DNA from 3 places in the Citrobacter sp. LST-B2 genome. Region 3 is predicted to be linked to each of the others. Evidence: predicted binding sites of a transcription regulator. Region 3 holds the regulator's gene; each other region holds the start of a gene.
The links. The regulator LexA, encoded in region 3, represses DNA repair genes until DNA is damaged. The targets are predictions, from matches to a motif close to TNCTGTATGTACATACAGNA.
Positions count from the first base shown of each region.

Region 1: the regulator LexA is predicted to act here: its motif matches at 2,025-2,044, upstream of sulA (SOS-induced cell division inhibitor SulA).
Region 2: the regulator LexA is predicted to act here: its motif matches at 2,178-2,197, upstream of mutH (DNA mismatch repair endonuclease MutH).

Region 1 covers NZ_CP192598.1:1,943,765-1,948,008, reverse strand. Annotated here, with positions in the region: gene yccS (YccS family putative transporter) at 1-1,265, shown strand, start outside; gene ACQ0PY_RS09190 (TfoX/Sxy family DNA transformation protein) at 1,219-1,848, opposite strand; gene sulA (SOS-induced cell division inhibitor SulA) at 2,066-2,575, shown strand; gene ompA (porin OmpA) at 2,931-3,986, shown strand; gene matP (macrodomain Ter protein MatP) at 4,063-4,244, opposite strand, start outside.
Region 2 covers NZ_CP192598.1:3,904,620-3,908,863, reverse strand. Annotated here, with positions in the region: gene ACQ0PY_RS18820 (NADP(H)-dependent aldo-keto reductase) at 1-12, opposite strand, end outside; gene ygdR (lipoprotein YgdR) at 120-338, opposite strand; gene ACQ0PY_RS18810 (TerC family protein) at 476-1,189, opposite strand; gene mutH (DNA mismatch repair endonuclease MutH) at 1,253-1,948, opposite strand; gene rppH (RNA pyrophosphohydrolase) at 2,633-3,163, shown strand; gene ptsP (phosphoenolpyruvate--protein phosphotransferase) at 3,176-4,244, shown strand, end outside.
Region 3 covers NZ_CP192598.1:4,668,155-4,672,398, forward strand. Annotated here, with positions in the region: gene dinF (MATE family efflux transporter DinF) at 1-1,318, opposite strand, end outside; gene lexA (transcriptional repressor LexA) at 1,404-2,012, opposite strand; gene ACQ0PY_RS22545 (diacylglycerol kinase) at 2,135-2,503, opposite strand; gene plsB (glycerol-3-phosphate 1-O-acyltransferase PlsB) at 2,674-4,244, shown strand, end outside.

The DNA.
Region 1 (4,244 bases), 2.4 Mb from region 3:
ACGATCCGCATTTTGAACGCGCCTTCACGCATCTCGACGCCGCGCTTGAGCGAATGCGGGCAAACGGCGCCTCCGCCGATCTGCTGAAAACGCTGGGATTTTTACTGGCTAATTTGCGCGCCATCGATGCACAACTGGCAACAATTGAATCAGAACAGGCGCTGGCTATGCCGCGTAACGAATCGGAGAGCCAGCTCGCCGATGACAGTCCGCACGGGTTCAGCGATATCTGGCTGCGTCTGAGTCGTAACTTTACTCCCGAATCGGCGCTGTTTCGCCATGCGGTCAGGATGTCTCTGGTTCTGTGCGTCGGCTACGCGATCATTCAGATAACCGGTATGCATCACGGTTACTGGATCCTGCTGACCAGCCTGTTTGTTTGTCAGCCAAACTACAACGCCACGCGGCACCGCCTGGCGCTGAGGATTATCGGTACCCTGGTCGGGGTGGCGATTGGTATCCCGATTTTATGGTTTGTTCCGTCGCTGGAAGGTCAGCTTATTTTACTGGTGATCACCGGCGTTCTGTTCTTTGCCTTTCGCAACGTCCAGTATGCCCACGCCACTATGTTTATCACGCTGCTGGTTCTGCTGTGCTTCAACTTGCTCGGCGAAGGGTTTGAAGTCGCCCTCCCCAGGGTGATTGATACGCTCATCGGCTGCGCCATCGCCTGGGCGGCAGTGAGCTTTATCTGGCCGGACTGGCGTTTCCGAAACCTCCCGCGAGTGATGGAAAGAGCGACCGATGCAAACTGTCGCTATCTTGACGCCATCCTGGAGCAGTACCATCAGGGACGCGATAATCGACTGGCATATCGGATTGCCCGTCGCGATGCCCATAACCGCGATGCTGAGCTGGCCTCCGTGGTGTCGAATATGTCCAGCGAGCCCGACGTGACGGCACAAACACGTGAGGCCGCGTTCCGTTTGCTCTGCCTCAATCATACATTCACCAGTTATATTTCTGCTTTAGGTGCGCATCGTGAGCAACTCACCAACCCCGACGTGCTGGCTTTGCTGGACGATGCGGTCTGTTATGTCGATGATGCGCTGCATCATCTCCCGGCCGACGAAGCGCGCGTGCAGCAAGCTCTCGCCGAACTGAAACAGCGCATTCAGCAGCTTGAGCCACGTCCGGACAGCAAAGAACCACTGGTGATTCAGCAGGTCGGTTTACTGGTGGCCCTGCTGCCGGAAATGGGGCGGCTACAGCGGCAAATCACTCACTCTTCTCCACCGACATCGGCACCGGTGAAAGCGACTTAACCCACAGAGCAAGCTCCTGGCGGCGTATCGCCGGGAGCGCCGCTTCATGGATACCATAAATAGCCCCTTCAAGATTAAACAGCACCTTGTCAGTGATGGATTTGTTCATTTGTCGCAGTCGCAACCAGCACATTTTAGCGCCCAGCATTCGCAGGGTAGCGACGTCGTAGATCCCCGCTTCATTCAGCAAACTCTCCAGATGAAAGGTCATATTGGGGAGATCCTTAAGCCGCTGCTGAGAACTGCGGGACAACTTCTCCTGCAACGCGGCATCCAGCGAAAACTTCGACAACTGGATCAACTGTTGCTGGTCGCGCCAAAGAGTGTCATCAACCTGATAATAATTAAGCATGACCGGACGCCCGCGTTTAAGAAACGTCAGCCAGACCGGGGAATGTTGCACGCAATACTGTACGCTTTGCTCACAGGCACGCAGATAGAGCTCCCCATTGGCAACCATCGCAAAGACGGTATTCCTGATTGTCAGACTGTAACTGCCAAACAGTGAGCGGAAGTGGATCGTCCCCAGAGAAGATAAATATTCCTGTGATTTATAGATCCTGTCATAGGAGTGAATTTTCATAAAATTCCCTTTTAAATCATAAACTAAAAGAATGATTTGCCGTCACGAATCCGTTAATGACGAAAATAGGCAACTTATTCTCAAGGGGCAAGCTGAATTTCGTTTTTACCGCTACCATGAATAAAAATTGCGAGTCTCTTTCCGAAAATAAAGTTGATCTTTCACGACATCAGGGTTACTGTACATCCATACAGTAACTCACAGGGCTGGATTGATTATGTACACTTCAGGCTACGCAAATCGTTCTCCGTCATTCTCTTCCACATCGAACACGATGGCGCGCGTCTCTTCCGAGAAAGTGTCCACCGGGCTTATCAGCGAAGTGGTCTACCGCGAAGACCAGCCCATGATGACGCAGTTACTGCTGTTACCGCTTCTTCAGCAGCTAGGACAGCAATCGCGCTGGCAGCTCTGGCTGACGCCACAGCAGAAGCTGAGCCGTGAATGGGTTCAGTCTGCTGGGCTTCCGCTGACTAAAGTGATGCAAATTAACCAACTGTCCCCCTGCCATACGCTGGAATCAATGGTTCGTGCATTGCGCACGGGCAACTACAGCGTGGTAATTGGCTGGCTAACAGAAGAATTAACAGAAGAAGAACATGCTGAATTGGTTAAGGCGGCAGATGAAGGAAATGCGATGGGATTTATCATGCGTCCCGTGAATGCACACACCCATGCCACGAGACAGCAAACCGGGCTAAAAATTCACTCAAATTTGTATCATTGAGTAAATTTAGGATTTATCCTGGAATTTTTTTTCCTCCTCGACCTTCACATTGAGGACTAACGTTTTTTTTCTGTGAACGCTTGGCGCACGCGGTTCCCGCGAAATCTGGCGATAAATTCTGATGCGCCAAATGTTAAATATTATGTATACAAGTTTTTTTTTTTCATATGCCTGACAGAGTTCACACTTGTAAGTTTTCAACTACGTTGTAGACTTTACATCGCCAGGGGTGCTCGGCGTAAGCCGCAGATATCGGTAGAGTAACTATTGAACTACTCCCCCGGTGAAGGATTTAACCGTGTTATCTCGTTGGAGATATTCATGGCGTATTTTGGATGATAACGAGGCGCAAAAAATGAAAAAGACAGCTATCGCGATTGCAGTGGCACTGGCTGGTTTCGCTACCGTAGCGCAGGCCGCTCCGAAAGATAACACCTGGTACACTGGTGCTAAACTGGGCTGGTCCCAGTACCATGACACTGGTTTCATCAACAACAACGGTCCGACCCACGAAAACCAACTGGGTGCCGGTGCGTTCGGTGGTTACCAGGTTAACCCGTATGTTGGCTTTGAAATGGGTTACGACTGGTTAGGTCGTATGCCGTACAAAGGCGACAACATCAACGGCGCTTACAAAGCTCAGGGCGTTCAGCTGACCGCTAAACTGGGTTACCCAATCACTGACGATCTGGACATCTACACTCGTCTGGGTGGTATGGTATGGCGTGCAGACACCAAGGCTAACGAACCTGGTGGCGCTTCCTTTAAAGACCACGACACTGGCGTATCCCCAGTATTCGCAGGTGGTGTTGAGTACGCAATTACTCCTGAAATCGCTACCCGTCTGGAATACCAGTGGACCAACAACATCGGTGACGCTAACACCATCGGTACTCGTCCAGACAACGGTCTGCTGAGCGTAGGTGTTTCTTACCGTTTCGGTCAGCAGGAACAAGCTGCTCCGATCGTAGCGCCGGCTCCGGCTCCAGCTCCTGAAGTACAGACCAAACACTTCACTCTGAAGTCTGACGTTCTGTTCAACTTCAACAAAGCGACTCTGAAACCAGAAGGCCAGCAGGCTCTGGATCAGATGTACAGCCAGCTGAGCAACCTGGATCCGAAAGACGGTTCCGTAGTGGTTCTGGGCTTCACGGACCGCATCGGTTCTGACGCTTACAACCAGGGTCTGTCTGAGAAACGTGCTCAGTCTGTTGTTGATTACCTGATCTCTAAAGGTATCCCGGCTGACAAGATCTCCGCACGTGGTATGGGCGAATCCAACCCGGTTACTGGCAACACCTGTGACAACGTGAAAGCTCGCGCTGCACTGATCGACTGCCTGGCCCCGGATCGTCGCGTTGAGATCGAAGTTAAAGGCATCAAAGACGTTGTAACTCAGCCGCAGGCTTAAGTTTCCGTCTTATGAAAAAACCCCGCGTTGCGGGGTTTTTTTTGGCCGTCAGCAAAACAGCTTTGATGAAAACCTGTCACTCTTTGCCTAACAGCGCCTGCAGATCCTGCTTTAGCGAAGACATCTTGTTAGCGTACTTCTCTTTATTCTCTGCATCTTCAATCAGCTGCACTACGGTCTCTGATAGCGTTTTGCCTCGCCGCTGTGCCAGCCCTGCCAGTCTCTGCCAGACAATAAATTCCAGATCGATAGATTTCT
Region 2 (4,244 bases), 760 kb from region 3:
GTGATATTGCATAGCCGTTTCCTTTTTATAATCACGACATAAGGATTATAAAAATGGCTGAGGGAAGGGAAAAAGGGAAGAAAAATTGTTAAGGCCAGCAGCGCGGCTGACCTCAATCTTCAACGTTCAATGATTTGAGAAACGTCGTCGCGGTTAATTTGCATGGCGTTGCCCTGCTGGTCGTGGTAGCTCACCAGACCGGTATCGTCATCAATTTCGGGTTTCCCGTCGGTCAGGATCATCCGACCATCTTTGGTCGCCATGACATAATCGCTGCTACAACCGGAAACAGCAAAAGCCAGTCCTACTGCGGAAATTATCACTGCCCATTTTTTCATCCATTTATCCTCACGTGGCCTGCGTCTGATAACAGTCTAGTAATAACCTGAAGTTGTGGGCAGGAAAAGCAGGAAAATCTTAATCTGAGAGGAGAAAAGGGGAGAGGTTCGCTCCCCGCAGGGAGCGAAAAGGACAATTACAGCGGGTTCTTTTTGTTTCGCAACAAGTTCAGGCTCTCAACCGCAATCGAGAAGAACATGGCGAAATAGATGTAACCCTTCGGCACGTGAACGTCGAAGCTTTCCAGGATCAGGGTGAAGCCCACCAGTATCAGAAACGACAGCGCCAGCATCTTCACGGACGGGTGCCTGTCGACAAACTCGCCTATAGGACGCGCCGCAAACATCATTACGCCAACGGCAATTACCACCGCCGCCATCATGATGAACAGATGATCGGACAAGCCAACCGCCGTGATCACCGAGTCCAGACTGAAGATAATGTCGAGCAGCATGATCTGCACGATGGCCCCCAGAAAGGAGCTGACGCGCATCTTCACCCCTTCTTCTTCACCTTCAATGGATTCGTGGATCTCCTTACTCGCTTTCCAGATCAGGAACAATCCGCCGAGCAGAAGGATCAGGTCGCGGGCGGAAATGGCTTCACCAAACACCTCGAACAGCGGATTGGTCAGCCGGGTCACCCAGGCGATGGAGGCCAGCAGCGCCAGTCGCATGATCATCGCCGCTGCGAGACCGAGACGACGGGCGTGCGCACGTTGCGCAGTCGGGAGTTTTGCAACCACCAGTGAGAGGAAAATAATATTATCGATCCCAAGCACGATCTCCAGCAGCGTCAGCGTACCGAGCGCAAGCCAGGCGTTAGGATCGGTTATCCATGCAAATAACATTGAACAAAGTCCTGCCAAAAAAAGAAACGCTAATTATATGCTTCCCGGACACAAGGCGAAAGTCTAACGCTGCTGTAACAAAAAGTGGCGTTCCAGCAGGGCGCGCGTAAAGTTCTTTTTCAGGTAAAAACCACGCGGCAACGTCAGTATTGGCTCGCCCTGGGCGCCGATCGCCTCGGTGAGCGCTTTGGCGTTTGCCGCCTTCGGTCGTAGTTGTAAAAATTCGCCATGGCGGGCAGTGATACGTTCAACCTGACCGAGCACAATCATGTCCATTAATTCTTCCCAGTCGAGCCGTAACTGACGGTCTTCTTCTTCATCAGGGCTCCACAGTACTGGCGATCCCACCCGCCGCTGCGCGAGGGGAATGCTGCGTTCGCCTTCTACCGGGATCCACAGTACCCGCTTCAGTTTGTGTCGTACGTGACTGGTTTCCCACGTCACGCCGCTGTTTCCGGTCAGCGGTGCAACGCAGACAAAGGTGGTTTCAAGCGGCCGGCCGAGGCTATCCACAGGAATGGTTTTCAATTCGACGCCTAATGCGGCGAAATCCTGTTCAGGCTTACTTCCGGCGCTGGCCCCCAACCAGAGTTCCAGTAATACGCCGATCCAGCCTTTGTCCCGCTTGAGATCTTTCGGCGCAACAATACCTGCCATCGCCGCCAGTTCGCCCAGCGAATAGCCCGAAAGCTGCTGCGCTTGCTGGAGCAGAAGGGCTTCAGATTCCGGTGGAAAGCGTAAAGGATGGAGTCCGGACATGGCGTTACACCTTAGGTGAAAAAATGAACAAGGATTTTATACCGTGAGAAAGAAGTTTATCGTTTTCCACATGTCATATTCAATGTCATGATTTATATTGGTTTTTAGTTTCTGACGTCACGTGTTGCGCAACATAAAAATAGGTTTTCCATTTCTGGTCACTGAATTTAAACAGGATCTTACACCATGTTATCCACAGAAAGATGGGATAACTGTGAAAAACCCCGACTACTGTTTCCATTTACAGCCTTGACGTGCGACAAAAATCGAATTTTCACACAATTTGTGTTTAACTTATTGGCACAATCTGTGGATAAAGTCGGCGCTGTTCGATCTTTCATCAGCCTGAGGATCGTCAGTGTGATGGCTATCACCTTTTTGCCTGGTTATCGCTAAAGCGAGCCAGTAACCCCATGAATAAAAGAAAATATTTTTTTCACCCTCTTGTCCGTTTATTCAGACTGTTCCGGGTTTTCCCGGAGTAATTCCGTACTTCTTCACAACTCTATCCACAGAAAAGGTGAATAAAATCGCCCGAATGGGTGAGTGTCTGTTTATAACTTTGTCATTAACTGTGAGTTATTCAATTGTTATTAGATGCACACCGCCGTAACTCAGTGGTTTACCGTCTGTCAGGAGTGTGAAACAATCATTCTCATATAAGGTTTATGTTGAGGTAGTCCGGTGATTGATGACGATGGCTACCGCCCAAATGTAGGTATCGTAATTTGTAATCGTCAGGGGCAAGTGATGTGGGCCCGGCGGTTTGGTCAGCACTCCTGGCAGTTCCCACAGGGTGGGATAAATCCAGGAGAATCAGCAGAACAGGCGATGTACCGGGAACTGTTTGAAGAAGTAGGGTTAAGCCGTAAAGATGTGCGAATCCTTGCCTCTACTCGCAACTGGTTGCGTTACAAGTTACCGAAACGTTTGGTGCGTTGGGATACAAAGCCGGTGTGTATCGGCCAGAAACAAAAGTGGTTTCTTTTGCAGTTGATGAGCGGGGACGCGGAAATCAATATGCAAACCAGCAGCACTCCTGAGTTTGACGGCTGGCGTTGGGTAAGTTACTGGTATCCGGTCCGGCAAGTGGTTTCATTTAAACGCGATGTCTACCGCAGGGTGATGAAAGAGTTCGCAAGTGTTGTGATGGCGCTTCAGGAAGCGACGCCAAAACCGCAAAATACACCTGCTTATCGACGTAAAAGAGGTTAAGCCACGCAAATTATGCTCACCCGCCTGCGCGAAATAGTCGAAAAGGTGGCCAGTGCTCCGCGTCTTAATGAAGCGCTGAATATTCTGGTTACTGACATCTGTCTTGCGATGGATACAGAGGTCTGCTCGGTTTATCTGGCCGATCATGACCGGCGTTGTTATTACCTCATGGCGACGCGGGGGCTTAAAAAACCGCGCGGTCGTACTGTCGCACTCGCATTTGATGAAGGTATCGTCGGCCTGGTTGGCAGGCTGGCGGAACCTATTAACCTCGCTGATGCGCAAAAACACCCCAGTTTTAAATACATCCCCTCGGTAAAAGAAGAACGCTTCCGTGCCTTCCTCGGGGTGCCGATCATTCAGCGTCGTCAACTGCTGGGCGTCCTCGTTGTACAGCAGCGCGAACTGCGCCAGTACGATGAAAGCGAAGAATCTTTCCTGGTGACACTTGCCACGCAGATGGCAGCGATTCTGTCACAATCTCAGCTTACTGCCCTGTTCGGCCAGTATCGCCAGACGCGAATTCGTGCGCTACCGGCGGCGCCGGGCGTGGCGATTGCCGAAGGCTGGCAGGATGCGACGCTACCGCTGATGGAGCAGGTGTATCAGGCCTCGACGCTGGATCCCGCTCTGGAGCGTGAGCGCCTGACCGGCGCGCTGGAAGAGGCGGCAAATGAGTTTCGCCGTTACAGCAAGCGGTTTGCCGCTGGGGCGCAGAAAGAGACCGCCGCGATATTCGATCTCTATTCGCACCTGCTTTCCGATGCCCGCCTGCGACGCGAGCTGTTTGCCGAAGTGGATAAAGGGTCTGTGGCCGAATGGGCGGTCAAAACGATCATCGAAAAGTTTGCCGAACAGTTTGCCGCGCTGAGCGACAACTATCTCAAAGAGCGTGCAGGCGACCTGCGTGCGCTGGGCCAACGCCTGCTGTTCCATCTCGATGATTCCATACAAGGGCCAAATGCCTGGCCAGAACGCTTCGTGCTGGTGGCTGATGAACTCTCGGCCACCACGCTGGCGGAACTGCCGCAGGACCGGCTGGCGGGCGTTGTTGTCCGCGACGGGGCGGCCAACTCCCATG
Region 3 (4,244 bases):
CCGAAAACCAGGTCCCATTCCGCCAGTGGCGCCGCCAGATCCAGGCTAATGACAGTCCGCGCAGCGTCAGGAAAACCGCCAGCGCCAGCCACAAACCGTGATTCCCCAATACGGGGAGCGCCAGCAGGGTCAGCGCAAACCCGGCAGCCGCGACCGCCATACTGTTACGCATTTCAGCCGCCCGCGTTGCACCGATAAACATACCATCCAGCAGATAGCACCAGACGCCGACCAACGGCAAAATCACTTGCCAGAGCAGATAGCGATCGGCCAGTTGCTGGATTTGCGGAAGTGATGTCAGCAGCGCGACGATCTGTTCGCCCGCGAGCAGATAAACCACTGAGAACAGCAGTGCGACAATACCTGACTGACGGCACGCCGCGCGCCAGACCTCCAGCAACTGACTGCCATCGCGGGCGCCATAGGCCTGACCGGAATGCGCCTCCACGGCGTAGGCAAAGCCATCCAGCGCATAGGCCGTAAACGTCAGCAACGTCATCAACACGGCGTTAACGGCGATGATATCGCTACCCAGTCTGGCCCCCAGCACGGTAATGGCACCAAAACAGAGTTGCAGCAGCAGCGAACGCAGCATGATGTCGCGATTGAGCGCCAGAAGGCGACGAAAGTTGCCGCGCCAGGCCTGCCTGAGTATGACGAGAGAGACGCCCCGCAAGTGCAAGACCTTACGCACCATCAACAAACCGATCAGCAACGTCGCATATTCCGCAATCACCGTCGCCAGTGCGGCCCCCTGCACGTTCATATGCAGCCCCATTACCAGCCAGAGGTCGAGCACAATGTTCAGGATATTGCCGACAATCAGCAGGATCACCGGCGCACGCGCGTATTGCACGCCCAGTAACCAACCGAGCAGAACCAGATTCGCCAGTGACGCCGGCGCGCTCAGCCAGCGAATGGCCAGGAATCGCCTCGCCTGTTCCAGCACCGCTTCGCTGCCGCCAACAATGTGTAGCGCCAGGTCGATAATCGGCGTGCGGAAGATAACAATCAATGTCCCTGCGCCCAAAGCCAGGATCAGCGGTTGCACCAGAGCCCTCGCCAGCGCCTGAGGATTCTTCGCGCCGAATGCCTGCGCCGTCAGCCCGGTAGTGCTCATCCGTAAGAAGAGCAGTAGCATAAACAGAAAGCTGGTTGCGGTTGCGCCTACTGCCACACCGCCGAGATAGACGGGGCTGTCCAGGTGACCAATGACCGCCGTATCCACCAGTCCCAGCAGCGGAACGGTGATATTGGAGAAAATCATCGGTAAGGCGAGGCGCCAGAGTGCTTTGTCAGCAGAAGCAAAAAAAGGCATGGAGACGAGCCTGAGAAGAGGTCATAACGAGAGTGGTGAGAGTGCCGGATAACGACGTAAACGCCTTATCCGGCCTAAAGAAATACTACAGCCATTCACCATTACGGATGACGCCAACGGCCAGTCCTTCGATGGTAAAATTCTGTTCGCGAAGGTCAACCAGGATTGGTTTAAATTCGCTGTTTTCGGGCAGCAGTTCAACTTTATTGCCCTGTTTTTTTAGGCGCTTGACCGTCACTTCATCGTCGATACGCGCTACAACCACCTGACCGTTACGCACGTCCTGGGTTTTGTGTACCGCCAGCAGATCGCCATCCATAATGCCGATGTCTTTCATCGACATTCCGCTGACGCGCAGCAGGAAATCGGCGTTCGGCTTAAACAAAGATGGATCCACCTGATAATGGCCTTCAATGTGCTGCTGCGCCAGCAGCGGCTCGCCCGCCGCAACGCGACCGATGAGCGGTAACCCTTCCTCTTCTTCCTGCAGCAGTCGAATGCCGCGAGAAGCACCGGAGACGATTTCAATCGCCCCTTTACGTGCCAGCGCCTTCAGGTGTTCTTCAGCCGCGTTTGGGGAACGGAACCCCAAACGCTGTGCGATCTCCGCACGCGTCGGTGGCATACCTGTCTGGCTGATGTGATCCCGAATGAGATCAAACACCTCTTGTTGCCTGGCCGTTAACGCTTTCATTCCGCCCCCTGGGTGTATATACAGTTATGCTGTGAGTATATACAGCTAAAGGTGATTTTGGAACCACAAACTACACATTCGACAGCAGATTTAGCCGGTTATGGAATCAGGGTCGAAAAACGTTAGCGAAAATGTGGCCACAACAGGAGTCCCCAGGTGATCAGCGCCACAATGATAGAAAGCAGCACCGCCGCCGACCCCATATCTTTTGCGCGACCAGAAAGTTCGTGATAATCAGAGCCGATACGGTCCACTACCGCCTCAATGGCGCTGTTCAGGATTTCAACAATCATGACCAGCATGACAGAGCCTATCAGCAGAACGCGCGTAATGGCATCCACGTCCAGCCAGCAGGCGATAGCCACGGCCAGCAGCGCCGCCACGCTTTCCTGACGGAACGCGGCCTCGTTAATCCACGCGGCGCGAAAACCTTTCCAGGAATAGCCTGCAGCTTTGATAATTCGGGTGAATCCAGTGGTATTATTAGCCATTAAAAGAACCTTTTTGCATTATTGGCGTCAATGACATTGTCTTGTTAACTCATGTAATTCGAGTTAGGGCAACGCGGCGCGAAGTATGACGGGATAGACCAGAAATTCACATGACTTTCTGATATCCTTGCAACGCAATTGCATTATTAACCAGAGGCTTTACATCGTTTATGTCCGGCTGGCCACGAATTTACTACAAAATCCTGAATTTACCATTAAGTGTACTGGTAAAAAGCAAGTCTATTCCGGCAGATCCTGCCCCGGAATTGGGACTCGATACCTCTCGCCCAATTATGTACGTTTTACCGTACAACTCCAAAGCGGACTTGCTGACGCTGCGCGCGCAATGTCTGGCGCACGATCTCCCCGACCCGTTAGAACCGCTGGAGATCGATGGCACACAGTTGCCGCGCTATGTGTTCATTCACGGCGGACCGCGTGTCTTCACCTATTACACGCCGAAAGAAGAATCCATCAAGCTGTTCCATAACTATCTCGACCTGCATCGCAGCAATCCGGATCTGGATGTGCAAATGGTGCCGGTGTCGGTGATGTTTGGACGTTCTCCGGGTCGTGAAAAGGGCGAGGTTAACCCGCCGCTGCGCATGCTTAACGGCATTCAGAAATTCTTTGCCGTCTCCTGGCTTGGCCGCGACAGCTTTGTCCGCTTCTCGCCTTCCGTCTCTCTGCGCCGAATGGCCGATGAGCACGGCACGGATAAAACCATTGCGCAGAAACTGGCTCGCGTGGCGCGTATGCACTTCGCCCGTCAGCGCCTTGCCGCGGTGGGGCCGCGTTTACCTGCGCGTCAGGATCTCTTCAACAAGCTGCTGGCCTCCAAAGCAATTGCCCGCGCGGTAGAAGACGAAGCGCGCAGCAAGAAAATCTCCCATGAAAAGGCGCAGCAAAACGCCATTGCGCTGATGGAAGAGATCGCCGCCAACTTCTCTTACGAGATGATTCGCCTGACCGACCGTATTCTGGGCTTCACCTGGAACCGGCTGTATCAGGGGATTAACGTTCACAACGCAGAACGCGTTCGCCAACTGGCGCACGACGGGCACGAAATTGTTTATGTTCCCTGCCACCGCAGCCACATGGACTACCTGCTGCTCTCCTACGTGCTCTATCACCAGGGGCTGGTGCCGCCGCACATCGCTGCAGGTATCAACCTGAACTTCTGGCCGGCAGGCCCGATCTTCCGCCGCCTGGGCGCGTTCTTTATTCGTCGTACCTTTAAGGGCAATAAGCTCTATTCCACGGTTTTCCGTGAGTATCTGGGCGAACTGTTCAGCCGCGGCTACTCGGTTGAATACTTTGTCGAAGGTGGTCGTTCCCGTACCGGCCGTTTGCTGGACCCAAAAACTGGCACGCTGTCGATGACCATCCAGGCGATGCTGCGCGGCGGCACCCGTCCGATCACTCTGGTGCCGATTTACATCGGTTACGAGCACGTGATGGAAGTAGGAACCTATGCCAAAGAGCTGCGCGGCGCGACCAAAGAGAAAGAGAGCCTGCCGCAGATGCTGCGTGGCCTGAGCAAGCTGCGTAATCTCGGTCAGGGCTACGTCAACTTTGGCGAGCCAATGCCATTGATGACCTACCTGAATCACCACGTGCCGGAGTGGCGCGAGTCTATCGATCCGATCGAAGCCGTGCGTCCAGCCTGGCTGACGCCGACGGTAAACGGGATTGCGGCGGAGCTGATGGTGCGTATTAACAATGCGGGTGCGGCGAACGC